One region of the Streptomyces sp. NBC_00005 genome, then DNA from elsewhere that is predicted to be linked to it. Evidence: riboswitches for the same ligand, from Rfam matches in the RefSeq annotation. Region 1 holds a riboswitch; each other region holds the start of a gene.
The links. Region 1 has a riboswitch for cobalamin ahead of metE (5-methyltetrahydropteroyltriglutamate--homocysteine S-methyltransferase). Riboswitches for the same ligand answer to the same signal wherever they lie in the genome.

Region 1 (3,472 bases):
GCCGCGGCGCGTGCCGCGTACGGCCGGGAGCGGCGGGCGTCGGCCTCGGTGACGGCGGCGGCACGGGCGCGTACGGCGGGGTCGCGGGTGATGGGGGAGTTCACTCGGGAGGCCAGATCGGCCCGGTTGGCGGAGAGTTCGGCTGCGATGGTGTCGGTGCCCTGGGCGAGGCCCTTGGCGAGGGTGACGATCTCGGCCGTCTTCTGGCGGGCGAACGCGAGCCAGCGCAGGATCTGCGGCTCGATGTCCCGCTCCAGGGTGGAGTCGAGCGGCACGTGCAGCAACGAGCAGGAGCCCGACACGTCGACGCGGCCGGCCAGCCCGAGCAGGGTGGCGAGGGTGGCGAGTGACTTCTCCAGGTCGTTGACCCAGATGTTGCGGCCGTTGACGACGCCCGCGACCAGGCGCTTGCCGGGCAGTCCGCCGACGGCGGCGAGGTCGTCGAGGTTGGCGGCGGCGGCCTCGGTGAAGTCCAGGGCGAGCCCGTCGACCGGCGCCTTGGCCAGCACCGGCAGGGCCTCGCCGAGCCGGCCGAAGTACGAGGCGACCAGGAGCTTCGGCCGGTCGGTGAGGGTGCCGAGGTCGCGGTAGGCGCGGGCGGCGGCGTTCAGTTCGGCCGGGGTGCGGTCCTGGACGAGGGCGGGCTCGTCGAACTGCACCCATTCGGCGCCCGCAGCCCGCAGGTCCGCCAGGACCTCGGCGTACACCGGAAGCAGACGGTCGAGCAGGGTCAGCGGGTCGAAGTCAGCGGCGACGCCGGGAGCGGGCTTGGCGAGCAGGAGGTAGGTGACCGGGCCGACGAGCACAGGACGCGCCGTCAGTCCCAGGGCGAGGGCTTCCTTGAACTCCGCGACCTGCTTGGTGGAGTCGACCGTGAAGGCCGTGCTCGGGCCCAACTCCGGGACCAGGTAGTGGTAGTTGGTGTCGAACCACTTGGTCATCTCGAGCGGTGCGAGGTCCTGGGTGCCGCGCGCCATGGCGAAGTAGCCGTCCAGCGCGTCGGCTTCGACGGCGCTGCGGTGGCGGTCGGGGATCGCGCCGACCATGACGGTGGTGTCCAGGACGTGGTCGTAGTACGAGAAGTCGCCGGTGGGGACCTCGTCGATACCGGTGCCGGCCAGCCGCTGCCAGTTGGCGCGGCGCAGGTCGGCGGCGGTGGTGCGGAGGGCGTCGGCGGTGACGCGGCCCTTCCAGTAGCCCTCGATCGCCTTCTTGAGTTCCCGGTCGGGTCCCTGGCGGGGGTAGCCGTACACGGTGGCTTGTGCTGCCGCGGCTGCGGGCCTGGTGGTCACGGAGATCTCCTTCGCGAGATGAATCCCTGAGATCCCGGGACGGGACGAGAGCGCGAAGGGGTGACGAACCGGATGGAAACGACCTTGCGCGGCAAGCGCGGTCGTCCGCCTGGTATGTACGCCGACCCGCCCACGAGGTCACCGGGATGTCCGCGCACGAGTGGTTCGTGCGCGGGCAGTTGGCAGGTCTTCGGACTCGCGGGCACGTCCTCACCGAGGAGGACACCTACTGGCCGTCGCTTCCCGGACCCTGCGTGGGCCCAGTGCGTATGACGGCGGTCGTTCCCGCTCACCGCTGCGGGGCAGTCCCGGATTCCCACCGGGTTCCCTCTTACGACGCATCCCGCCTGGCGGACGGGGCGAACCAGCTGCACCCGCCACCCTACGGGGTACTGCGTCGGAGGGCAGCGGTACGTCCGTCATCCGGATGGCGATCGGGGCACCCGAGGGCGGGCATGCCACGGGGCGGGAAGCGTTGCCGGTGGCTGTCTGGTCCTGAGCTGTCGGGGCCCGGCCGAATGCGCCGACTGCACACGGTTCCAGGCTCCCGTGGCCTCCATGCCGTCCCGCACGCGCAGCGGGAAGCGTGATGTCCCCGCTGGACTCCGGACTCCGGCGGGGACATCGGGCGGTGCTACTTGGCGACGAGTTTGCCGCCGCCCGCCAGGGTGTACGTCTTGCCGCCGAGGGACTTGTTGGCGGCGAGGGACTTGTCGTAGTAGACGGTGTGGCCGTTGCCGGTGATGTTGGTGATCTTGGTGCCGGAGATCTCCGCGCCGGTCAGGCCTGTCAGGGTCGAGTCGGCGGTGACCGTCCAGGTGCTGCTGGAGTCGAGCGTCAGAGCCGCCTTGTTGATCGCGCCCTTGAGAGTGCTGCCCTGCTTCAGCAGCACCGTGGCCGAACTGGTGCTGTCCGTCAGGACGTTGCCGGTGAACTTCTCGCCGTACGCCGTGAGTGTCGCCTTGCTCTTGGTGGTCACGTCGAGGAGCTTGCCGTTGCTCTCCTTGACCTTCGTGCCGCCCTTGAGGGTGATGGTGGCGTTCGTGTTCGTCACGTAGAACAGGTCGCCGCCCTGCGCAGTGAGGGAGCCGCCGTCCATGGTGAGCGAGGCGGTGCCGACGAGGGCGTCGCCGGAGCCGCTCTGGTGCAGCATGACGCCGTTCTTGCCGCCGGTGACGGTGCTGTCCTTGAAGAGCACCGAGTTGGCGCCCTCCACGACCGCGCCCTCCGCGCCGGTGGCGGTGACCGTCGCCCCGGTCACCGTGATCTTGCCGGTGGAGTAGACACCGGGAGCGTCCTTGCCGCTGGTGGTGAACGTCCCGCCGGTGACGCCGACCGTGCCGCCGCCGCGGTCCGTGGCGATGGCCGCCGAGTTGGCGCCGGTGGTGTCGGCCGTGACGTTCTTCAGCGTCAGCGAGCCGCCGCCGGAGGCCATCACGCCGTGCGCGTACCGGCCGGTGGCCTTGATCTTCGTGCCCGTGAGCGCCACCGAGGAGCCGGAGCCGTAGGCGAAGACGCCGTTGGCGCCCTTGCCGGTGGTGCTGACGGTGCCGCCGTCGAGGGTGATGTCGCCGCCGTTCTCGGCGAGCACGCCCGCGTTCAGACCGTAGAAGCTGCTCTCGTCCGACGACGACGTGGTGCCGGAGGTGGTCACCTTCGCGTCGGTCAGCGTCAGCTTGCCCTTCTTGGTGACCAGCACCGCGGACCTGTCCTTGGTGGACGAGGTGTACGACGTCCCGGACTTCGAGACGGTGCCGGTCTTGAGCGTGTACGTGCCGGTGGCCTTGTACTGCTGCGTGGAGGCACCCGGTCCGCCGCCCGACCCGCCCGGTGCACCGGACGGTGGTGCGCCGCCGGGGCCGCCGGCCTGGGCACTGGCGGAGGCCGAGGCGGTCGCGCCGGTGGTGGAGGAGCCGCAGCCGACGAGCACGAGGGAGGCAACGAGGGCGGTGGCGGCGAGAACGGATCTCGACATACGGCTTGTGGTCAGGCGGTGGTTCATCGATCACTCCGGTGGTACTCGCAGCTCACGGGTCCGCTTCCAGCGGCCCTGACCACCACCCTCGTGCTCGTCGCTGTGACGCCGCTTTGCGGTCCGTGTGGGCCTCCTACGGACGGCAGCTGACGGATTCGTCCGACCGCACGGTGGTCAGTCGTCCCGGTGCGTCGCCCGCGTCACA
Region 2 (3,472 bases), 2.4 Mb from region 1:
CCTCGCGCAGCGCCTCACGGGTGCGGGCGTCCCAGACGCCCAGTTCCTTGAGGTCGTTCACCAGGTACGAGTTGACCTGGAGGAACTCGCCGGACAGCGTCTCGCGCTTGAAGAGGTTGGAGACCTGCGGCTCGATGCACTCGTAGACGCCCGCGATGGACGCGATGGTGGCGGTGGGGGCGATCGCGAGGAGGAGGGAGTTGCGCATGCCGACCGCCGCGACCCGGTCCCGCAGGGCCGCCCAGCGCTCCGGCCAGGTCAGCTCCACGTCGTAGTGGTCGGGGTGGAGGACGCCCTGCGCCGTACGGGTCTTCTCCCAGGCCGGCAACGGTCCGTTGCGTTCGGCGAGTTCGGCGGAGGCCTCGTACGCGGCGAGCATGATGCGCTCGGCGATGCGAGTGGAGAGGGCCTTGGCCTCGGGGGAGTCGAAAGGCAGGCGGAGCTTGAAGAAGACGTCCTGCAGGCCCATCGCACCGAGGCCGACGGGGCGCCAGCGGGCGTTGGAGCGGCCTGCCTGCTCGGTCGGGTAGAAGTTGATGTCGACCACGCGGTCGAGGAAGGTGACGGCCGTGCGGACCGTCTCGTCCAGCCGCTCCCAGTCGATGTCACCGGTCGCCGTGTCGACAAAGGCACCCAGGTTCACCGAACCCAGGTTGCAGACCGCCGTCTCGCCGTCGTTCGTGACCTCCAGGATCTCGGTGCAGAGGTTGGAGGAGTGGACGACGTGGCCGGGCTCGGCGGTCTGGTTGGCGGTGCGGTTGGCGGCGTCCTTGAAGGTCATCCAGCCGTTGCCGGTCTGCGCGAGGGTGCGCATCATGCGGCCGTAGAGGTCGCGGGCCGGGATGGTCTTGCGGGCCAGTCCCTCGGCCTCCGCCCTGCGGTACGCCGCGTCGAACTCCTCGCCCCACAGGTCGACCAGCTCCGGCACGTCCGCCGGGGAGAACAGCGACCACGGCTGGTCCGCGTTGACCCGGCGCATGAACTCGTCCGGGATCCAGTGCGCGAGGTTCAGGTTGTGCGTACGGCGGGCGTCCTCACCGGTGTTGTCGCGCAGCTCCAGGAACTCCTCGATGTCGGAGTGCCAGGTCTCCAGGTAGACCGCGGCCGCGCCCTTGCGCCGGCCGCCCTGGTTCACGGCGGCGACCGAGGCGTCGAGGGTCTTCAGGAACGGGACGATGCCGTTGGAGTGCCCGTTGGTACCGCGGATCAGCGAACCGCGGCTGCGGATACGGGAGTACGACAGCCCGATGCCGCCGGCGTGCTTCGAGAGGCGGGCGACCTGGTGGTAGCGGTCGTAGAGGGAGTCCAGCTCGTCCAGCGGGGAGTCGAGGAGGTAGCAGGACGACATCTGGGGGTGCCGGGTGCCGGAGTTGAAGAGGGTGGGGGAGGAGGGGAGGTAGTCGAGGTGGCTCATGAGCCGGTAGAGCGCGGCGACTTCGTCGACGGAGCGGATCGTGTCGTCCTCCGCCAGACCGCTCGCCACCCGCAGCATGAAGTGCTGAGGCGTCTCGATCACGCGACGGGTGATGGGGTGCCGGAGCAGATAGCGGCTGTGCAGGGTGCGCAGGCCGAAGTAGCCGAAGCGGTCGTCCGCCTGGGGGTCGACGAGCGCGTCGAGGCGTTCGGCGTGGACGCGGACGAACTCCGCCGTGCGGTCGGCGATGAGCCCTTCCCGGTGCCCGACCGCGACCGACTCGGTGAAGGACGTGACGCCCTGCGAGGCGGCCTCCGCGGCGATGCTGATCGTCAGCAGACGCGCGGCCAGCCGCGAGTACACGGGGTCCTCCGAGATGAGGCCGGCGGCCGCCTCCGTGGCCAGTTCGCGCAACTCCGTCTCGTCCGCGCGGGCGGACCGGCCGCGCAGTGCCGCGGCGGCGACCCGGCCGGGGTCGGCGTCGCGGAGGTCGGCGGTCAGCTCGGTCAGGGTCCGCAGCAGCGCGGTTCCGGGACCGTCGGTCCCGGCCTCGGTCGCCTCGGTCGCTGAAGCCGGTTCGGCTGGCGCGATGGTCACGGTGGGGCTCTCCCTCGCTCGGCAGTGGGCCAGGCGGAGGGCAGGAGGCAGCACGCGAGCGCGCACGGCGTCGCGTCCACCGGCCCATTCCACGAGGCCCGGACGTCAGGGCACCCGGACCGGAGGGCCGGGCACGCTGTCGGCAGGTCCTCGGACTGACGCTCGTACACGGCTGCCCCAGGGGCAGACATGCACAAGTACACCGTTGCGGGACAGTTCCGGATTCGCACCGGATTCCCCTGCGACGACAGCGAGCATGAGCATACATCTTGTGCCGGGTGGGAACAGCACCCCCATATGTTGTGTCGTGGCGACTTCGGAGAGTGTCAGAACGTCAACTCATAGGTGAGCAGCGTGAGGTCGTCGTGGTCCGCGAGCGGCTGCCGGTCCCGCTGGGGGCACGGACGAAGCCCAGGTGCTCGTAGATGCGGTGGGTGCCTTCCCGTGCGGGGTCACGTCGTGCAGTTCATCGCCGGGATCACCGTGTTCACGCGGGTGTGTGCACGAAGAGCGGGCCGCCGGTGGTCTTGCTTTCCGGCGGCCCGCTGCGGGTTGTGTGTGGGTGGTGGCTGGTCGCGCCCACGCGGCGGAGCCGCATGTCGACGCAGCCCCCACCCACCTTTGGGGTGCTAGTGCGACGCCCCTGCCGTAGCCGGCGGCAGTTCCGCCTGGACTCCCGGGTCGCCCGCGTCCGCCGTGTAGTCCTCCGGGTTTGTCTCGTCGACGCCCTCCGGGGCCTTCAGTGCCTTCAGGGCGAAGGTCAGGACCACCGTCACCACCACGTTCAGTACGAAAGCGGTGAGGCCGATGTAGCCGATCTCACCGATGCCCGGGATCTCCTTCGACGAGCCGCCGAAGTGCTTCTGCGTCGGCGAGGCGACGCCGTACGCGGCGAGGGTGCCGTAGACCATGCCGACCGCCCAGCCCGCGAGCAGCGCCCAGCGGTGGAACCAGCGGGTGAACAGGCCGCCGACCAGGGCCGGGAAGGTCTGCAGGATCCAGATGCCGCCCAGCAGTTGGAAGTTGATCGCGACCGTCTTGTCCATGGTGAGGACGAAGGCGAGCGCGCCCACCTTCACCAGCAGCGAGACCAGCTTGGAGACCTTGGTCTCCTGCGCCGGCGTCGCGTCCGGCTTGATGAAGTCCTTGTAGATGTTGCGGGTGAAGAGGTTCGCGGCCGCGATGGACATGATGGCCGCGGGCACGAGCGCGCCGATGCCGATCGCCGCGAAGGCCACGCCCGCGAACCAGTCCGGGAACATGTCCTCGAAGAGCTGCGGGATCGCCAACTGCCCGTTGGTGACCTTGACTCCGGCCGCGATCGCCATGAAGCCCAGCAGGGCGAGCAGGCCCAGCATCAGCGAGTACAGCGGCAGGATCGTGGTGTTGCGGCGGATCACGTCACGGCTGCGGGACGACAGCGTCGCCGTGATCGAGTGCGGGTACATGAAGAGCGCGAGC
Region 3 (3,472 bases), 3.7 Mb from region 1:
GCCCTGGTGGACGTGGGGTTGGCCGTGGACGTGGAGCGTTATGTGAAGCTGTGGCTGACGGCCGTGGAAGGGCCCTAGGGGTTCAGGCGCGTACGCGTCGACGCGTGTCGGCGGCTACTCGGCGGTGGGCTGCACCTGTGCCGCCCACCGCTGTTCCACCCTCGCCACTTTCCAGTACGCCACCGCCGCCACCCACACGACCACGAACAGGCCGACGATGATGTAGCCGACGTTGTCCAGGTCGAGGGCCGCGATCCAGCCGGTGAGCGCGTCGCGCAGGTCGAGCTTGTCGTGCAGGACGCCGACGAGCTCGATCGTGCCGATGAAGAACGCGACGGCGATGGACAGGCCGGTGATGGTGAGGTTGTAGAACACCTTGCGGACCGGGTTCGAAAAGGCCCACTGGTAGGCGAAGTTCATGAACGTGCCGTCGAGCGTGTCGAACAGGCTCATGCCGGCGGCGAAGAGCAGCGGCAGGCAGAGGATCGCGTACCAGGGCAGACCGGCCGCCGCGCCCGAACCGGCCATCACCATCAGCGTGACCTCGGTGGCGGTGTCGAAGCCGAGCCCGAAGAGGAAGCCGAGCGGGAACATCTGCCCCGGCCGGGTGATCGACTTGGTGAGGCGGCCGAGGATGCGGTTCATGAACCCCCGGGAATCCAGGTGCTGTTCGAGTTCCTTCTCGTCGTACGTGCCTGCCCGCATCGCCCGGAACACCTTCAGGATGCCGAGCAGGGCCACGAGGTTGAGGGCGGCGATGAGGTACAGGAACGTGCCCGAGATCGTCGTCCCCAGGAAGCCGAGGACCTGGTGGGTGCGGGAGCTCTCACTCGTGATGCGGCCGGCCAGCTGTGTGCCGCCCGCGATCAGCGCGGCGAGCACGACCACCACGCTGGAGTGCCCCAGCGCGAACCAGAACCCCACCGACACCGGCCGCTTGCCGTCGGCCATCAGCTTGCGGGTGGTGTTGTCGATGGCGGCGATGTGGTCGGCGTCGAACGCGTGCCGCATGCCCAGGGTGTAGGCGGTGATGCCGAGGCCGATGCCGAACGCCTTGGAGCCGACCTCGTAGTGCCCGGGCACGACGAGCAGGAACAGAATGCCGAAGGCGACGACGTGCAGGGCGGCGATCACCGCCATCAGGCCCACCGTCTTCACGGTGTCCTCGCGCCGCCAGCGGAAGGAGGCAGCCTGCGTCTCGGGCAGGGTCATTCGGTCACGCTCCAGCACCTCGTGGATCACTTCGTGAGATGCCGTGGCCGGTCTCCTGGCTGACAGGTCGTACGTCCTTGCAGGCCGTACGGCCGCCACCCGCCTTCCCGGCCGCCTCACGACGCCCAGTGGCTGTCCCTCGCGGGACGTGGGTGACGAACTCCCTGATCACAGTGGCGAGGGCCGCGTCGGCTTGGCACCGACTTCCCGAACACCACGGCCCGCCCACCGTAGGGGCGTTCGCGTTTCCTTGCATAGCTGCGCACCTGCGCAGGTATGGAAGATCACATACGGGCGCCTGCGAGGATGGCCGTATGCATCTCGTCCCGGCCGACCGCGCAGACCGCCGCACCATCGACGGCCACCGGGTGTGCGAGGCCATCGCCGCCATCGGCGACGCCGAGCACGTCCGCACCTGGGCCGACCGCTTCTCCCTGCTCGCCGACCCCAAACGGCTCGCCCTGCTGCTCGCCCTGCACCGCACCGGCCCGCTGGCCGTGTCCGACCTGGCGATCGCGACCGGCATGAACGACCCTGCCGTGTCACAGGCGTTGAGGCTGCTGAGGGCGGCCGGTGTCGTGGCGGGCGAGAAGGAGGGGCGCGTGGTGCGCTATCGGGTCGTCGACGAGGACGTACGACTGCTGCTGAAGAACTGCACTGCCGACGAGGGCTGAGCGGGGACAGGGACCGGGCAGGACGAACGCCCCGGAGCGGGGGTCTCCGGGGCGTTCGTATCGGGGGTGGCTTCAGGGGCGTTGCCGGGGACGGCTCAGGAGCGGGCCGTGCGGCGGCGCTTCGTCACGACGACGATCGCCGCACCGGCGGCCAGCAGTGCCGCGGCGCCACCGGCGATGAGGCCGGAGTCGCTGCCGCCGCCGGTCTCCGCGAGGTCACCGCCGCCGCCGTTCGGCGTGGGCGCGGGCGTCGAGGTCGACTGCGAGGCGGACGGGGTCGGGGTCCCGGTCGACGGGGTGTCCGTCGCGGGCGGAGTCGACTCCTCTGCCGGGGTCGACGGCTGCCCGGACTCCGGGGCGGACGGGGTCGGCGTGGCCGGCGGCTGGGACTCCTCGGCCGTCGTGCAGTCCTTCGTGCCGCCGTTCCAGGACGCGATCAACTTGTCCTTGATGACCGGGTGGTCGGGGCCCTTGGGCAGGTCCCCGTGCTCGAAGCCGTCCTTGGCGTCCAGCTTGCCGTCGAACTTGACGGCCCCGCGGTAGAGGTCGATCTGCGCGAAGCAGCCGGCATCCGGCACCGCGATGTCGAGGGAGTCGGTCCGGCCCTGCTCGACCGTCACCGAGTCGAAGTCGACGAAGACCTGCTCGCCGGAGGTGGCGAAGGACGGGCCGTGCGCGAGGTAGGAGGCCAGCGAGGCCGTGCAGGTCGTCGCGTCACCCGCCGTACGGACCTTGACGTGGATCTTGCCGTCGTCGGTCGGCTTGAGGGTCTGGTCGTCGACCTTGACCGAGTCGTAGAAGTGCGTGCCGTCCAGCGAGAACTGGCAGCGGTCCGACTCCGTCTTGGTGCCGGCCCCCGTGCCCGGCTTGTAGCCGCCGCCGGACTTCCAGCCGTCACCGCCGGGCGTGCCGGTGGCCCAGGCGCCGGAGGCGGCGGCGACGGTGGCGGCGCAGAGGGCGAGCGACGCGACGCCCGTCCCCAGGAGGCGTCGCGCGGTGACACGTCTCGCTATGGACATGCGAATCCCCATCTTGGCGTGTGCAGGCCCCGGCGTCGGCGGCGCAGGGCAGCACGCCGCGCCCGGCCGCACCGGGGGTGAATGGTCTGAGGAACACCGGGCCCATTGGTCACATGCGCCACAGTGCGATCACATCGTGGATCTCCCGGCGGAACGCTGTCAACCTGCGGTAACCCATGGGTAGTTCAATCCGCCATCACAATTTCGCCACATGGGCATCACGAGATGCGCGCACTGATCGGGCCGACGTTCCTCAGCCCACCGCCAGGTCGGCAGTCAGCCCACCGTCGGGGTCGGGCTCGGGCTGGCGTTTCCGCTGGGCGCCTCGCCCGGCAGGACCGGCGGCTGGGTGGTGCTGTCCACCGGCGGGGTGAGCACGACCTCCGGCTGGCCTCCGACCGGGGGCGGCGGGGTCAGGTCCTTGGCGGGCAGCTTCGGCGGGGTCGTCTCCTGGAAGAGGACCTGGTCGAAGTTGACCAGACCGGTCTGCTCCATGACCGTGATGTGGTCCAGGACCGTCGCGTTGGCCTGGTCGGCCAGGGTCCGCACCACGGTGTTCTTGGTCGT
Region 4 (3,472 bases), 6.7 Mb from region 1:
TCCGCAAGTCCCCGCTCCCGCAGCCACTCCAGGGCCCGCACGGTCCCGCGGGTCCCGGGAACGACGACGAGGTCGGCGTCGGAGAGCTCCTCCGGCCGGTCCACGAACCGCACCACGACACCCGGTTCGGCGGCCAGCGCGTCCACGTCCGTGAAGTTGGACATGAGGGGAATCGCGCAGACGGCGACGCGCAGGACGTCCTCGCCGACGGGCGGGGCGGTGTTCGACTCGCGCACCGTCCCCCGCAGCGAGACCCTCAGTCCGTCCTCCTCGTCGATGCCGAGGCCGTGCTGGAAGGGCAGGACGCCGTACGTCCGCCGCCCGGTGAGCCCGTGCAGCATGTCGAGCCCGGGCTCCAGGAGGCCGACGTCCCCGCGGAACTTGTTGACGAGGAACCCGGCGACGAGCTCCTGGTCCTCGGGCGAGAGGAGCGCGACCGTCCCGAAGAAGGAGGCGAAGACACCGCCGCGGTCGATGTCGCCGACGACGAGCACGGGAAGCCGCGCGTTCCGGGCGACCCCCATGTTCACGATGTCCGTCCGCCGCAGGTTGATCTCGGCGGGAGAGCCCGCCCCCTCACAGATCACCGCGTCATACGTGCCCCGCAACTCGGCGAGGCAGTCGAGAACGGTCCCGAGAAGCTGCTGCTGGCGCCCCCCGTGATACCCGCGCGCACTCAGCTCCCCAACGGGCTTGCCCATGAGCACGACCTGACTGCTCTGGTCGCCACCGGGCTTGAGCAGCACGGGATTCATGAGCGCGGTCGGCTCGACCCGGCACGCCTGCGCCTGCATGGCCTGAGCCCGCCCGATCTCGGCGCCCTCGCGCGTCACGAACGAGTTGAGGGACATGTTCTGCGCCTTGAACGGTGCGACCTTGACGCCCTGCCGTACGAGCCAACGGCAGATCCCGGCGGTGACGACACTCTTACCGGCGTCCGAGGTGGTGCCGGCGACGAGGAGCCCCCCGCCGCTCATGACGCACGTCCCGACAGCTGCAATTTCTGGGGGCGAGGGCGCCTTGCGACCCGTCCCCGCAGCACCGCACCCGCCGCACTGACCCCCAACGCCAGCCACCCGACGCGCTGCGACAACCGCACAGCCCGCTCGATGTCCCCCACGTCCACGGACCGTCCCTCCCCGTTCAGCACAGGACGATGCTCGACCCGCCCCCCGTACGCCAACGTCCCGCCCAGCCGCACCCCGAGCGCCCCGGCGAACGACGCCTCCACGGGCCCGGCATTGGGACTCGGATGCTTCGCCGCATCGGCACGCCAGGCTCTTACGGCCCCCCGGCGGTCACCCCCGGCAACGGCGGCCAGGACGGCGGTCACTCGCGCCCCCGGCCACCCCGCCACGTCGTCCAGCCGCGCGGAAGCCCAGCCGTAGCGCCGGTACTTGGGCGACTTGTGTCCGACCATGGCGTCGAGGGTGTTGACGGCCCGGAAGCCGAGCAGCCCCGGCACCCCGCCGACGGCCCCCCACACCAGCGCCCCCACCACCGCGTCGGAGGTGTTCTCGGCGACGGACTCGACGACGGCCCGGGCGATCCCGTCGGCGTCGAGCGCCTGCGGATCCCGTCCGCACAAGTGCGGCAGCCTGGCCCGGGCGGCCTCGACGTCGCCCGCTTCGAGGGCGCGCCCGATGCCCCGGGCCTCGCGCGCGAGCGAAGTCCCGCCGACGACGGCCCAGGTGGCGGCGGCGGTCACCGCGACGGAGGCGGCACGGGAGGGACGTACGGCCGAAGTGGCGACGGCTCCGAGCGCGACGGCTCCACCGGCGCACACGAGGGTGTGCAGCGTTCCCCACCCGCGGTGGTCCCGCCACAGCACCCGTTCCACGGCACCGGCGGCCCGCCCGAACGCGGCGACCGGATGCCCCCGGCGCGGATCGCCGAGGAGGAGGTCGCCGAGGAGGCCGGCGGCGGCGCCGTACGCGAAGACGCGATCGGCACGCATCGGCTCAGCCGGCCGAAGGGTCGGGCAAAGGTCGGGCGGTGACGCTCAACAGGCAGCCGCGCATGGCGATTTGTCCTCACTCAGGGTGTCCACGCCCTGGTTCGACGAGACCGGCGGTGAGAGTTCCTGGCTCCCGGGACTTCCTACCCCGGTGACAGTGGCGGGACCGCGCCGGACTTGCACCGGCTTCCTCTCTTGCCGCCGTACATGGCCCCGGCAGTCCACCACGGGGTTGGAAGGGCCGTCAACTTGCCGTTGACCTGCGACGGGAGAGTGTGCTGAGACCCACACAAGGGTGGTCGACGGGGTCACAAGTACGGGCACAAGAACGTGGGGTGCGGGACGGAGATCCGTCCCGCACCCCACGGGTGTTCAGGGTGATGCCTCAGACGACGATCAGCGAGATCCCGTACGCCACCGCCGCCGCGCACGCCGCGAAGCACACGTACGCGCCGGTGACCGCGGCCGTGGCCGAGCCGCCCTGAGCGGTCGCCCGCTCGCGGCGCGACAGGCCCATGATGCCGAGGGTGAACAGGGTCACGAGTCCCACGGTGACCGCGAGGCTGACGCCGAAGACGGAGCCCAGGGTTGCCCAGTCGATCTTCATGCTGCTTCTCTTCCTTTGTACCGGGTGGGCGGGGCTCAGACGGCCGCGGCCGGCGGGGTGGCCGGGTCGGGGGTGGCGGTCGTGGCCGGGGCGGGGATGGTGGCCGTCAGGTCCTCGGTCACCGTGCCCGCCGGGGGCGGGGTCACGGCGGCGATGGCCGTGGTCACCACGCCGGCCGGCTCCTCGGCCTCGTTGACGTTCGACGCGTCGACGACCTCGCGCCGGGAGATCTTCCAGATGGCCGCGCTGGAGGTGATCAGGAAGACGGCGACGACGGCCGTGCCCCAGTCGCCGAGATCCGTGACCGACTCGGCGAGCGCGCCCACCAGGGCCGCGGCCGGCAGCGTCAGGCACCAGGCCACGAGCATGCGGGTCGCCGTCGACCAGCGGACCACGCCGCCCTTGCGGCCCAGGCCCGCGCCCATCACCGAGCCGGAGACCGAGTGGGTGGTGGAGAGGGAGAAGCCGAGGTGCGAGGAGGCCAGGATGACCGTGGCCGCGCTGGTCTGGGCGGCGAAGCCCTGCTGCGGCTGGAGCTCGGTCAGGCCCTTGCCCATGGTGCGGATGATGCGCCAGCCGCCGAGGTAGGTGCCGAGCGCGATGGCGAGGCCCGCGGAGAGGATGACCCAGGTGGGCGGGTCCGAGTCGGGGGCGACGACACCGCCGGCGACCAGGGCGAGGGTGATGACGCCCATCGTCTTCTGCGCGTCGTTGGTGCCGTGGGCCAGCGAGACCAGGCCCGCGGAGGCGATCTGTCCGGCGCGGTAGCCCTTCTCGGCGGCCTTGCCGTCGGCCTTCTTGCCGAGGGTGTACGACAGCCGGGTCGCGAGCATCGCCGCGACACCCGCCACGATCGGGGCGGCGATCGCCGGGATGAGCACCTTGGTGACGAGCACGTCGCCGTGCAC

Region 2: it holds a riboswitch for cobalamin, as region 1 does, so the genes downstream of both, OG303_RS18330 (ribonucleoside-diphosphate reductase subunit alpha) here and metE (5-methyltetrahydropteroyltriglutamate--homocysteine S-methyltransferase) in region 1, are expected to answer to the same signal.
Region 3: it holds a riboswitch for cobalamin, as region 1 does, so the genes downstream of both, OG303_RS24570 (HoxN/HupN/NixA family nickel/cobalt transporter) here and metE (5-methyltetrahydropteroyltriglutamate--homocysteine S-methyltransferase) in region 1, are expected to answer to the same signal.
Region 4: it holds a riboswitch for cobalamin, as region 1 does, so the genes downstream of both, OG303_RS37995 (cobalamin biosynthesis protein) here and metE (5-methyltetrahydropteroyltriglutamate--homocysteine S-methyltransferase) in region 1, are expected to answer to the same signal.

Annotation. Positions count from the first base shown of each region.
Region 1 is NZ_CP108316.1:1,660,355-1,663,826, reverse strand. Features, by position in the region: gene metE (5-methyltetrahydropteroyltriglutamate--homocysteine S-methyltransferase) at 1-1,292, opposite strand, end outside; cobalamin riboswitch at 1,456-1,676, opposite strand; gene OG303_RS08060 (right-handed parallel beta-helix repeat-containing protein) at 1,927-3,267, opposite strand.
Region 2 is NZ_CP108316.1:4,013,003-4,016,474, reverse strand. Features, by position in the region: gene OG303_RS18330 (ribonucleoside-diphosphate reductase subunit alpha) at 1-2,011, opposite strand, end outside; cobalamin riboswitch at 2,135-2,305, opposite strand; gene mctP (monocarboxylate uptake permease MctP) at 2,641-3,472, opposite strand, start outside.
Region 3 is NZ_CP108316.1:5,350,447-5,353,918, reverse strand. Features, by position in the region: gene OG303_RS24575 (nucleoside hydrolase) at 1-78, shown strand, start outside; gene OG303_RS24570 (HoxN/HupN/NixA family nickel/cobalt transporter) at 115-1,212, opposite strand; cobalamin riboswitch at 1,240-1,446, opposite strand; gene OG303_RS24565 (ArsR/SmtB family transcription factor) at 1,527-1,886, shown strand; gene OG303_RS24560 (LAETG motif-containing sortase-dependent surface protein) at 1,982-2,905, opposite strand; gene OG303_RS24555 (DUF4142 domain-containing protein) at 3,182-3,472, opposite strand, start outside.
Region 4 is NZ_CP108316.1:8,317,480-8,320,951, forward strand. Features, by position in the region: gene OG303_RS37990 (cobyric acid synthase) at 1-977, opposite strand, end outside; gene OG303_RS37995 (cobalamin biosynthesis protein) at 974-1,957, opposite strand; cobalamin riboswitch at 2,057-2,199, opposite strand; gene OG303_RS38000 (hypothetical protein) at 2,343-2,564, opposite strand; gene OG303_RS38005 (anion permease) at 2,600-3,472, opposite strand, start outside.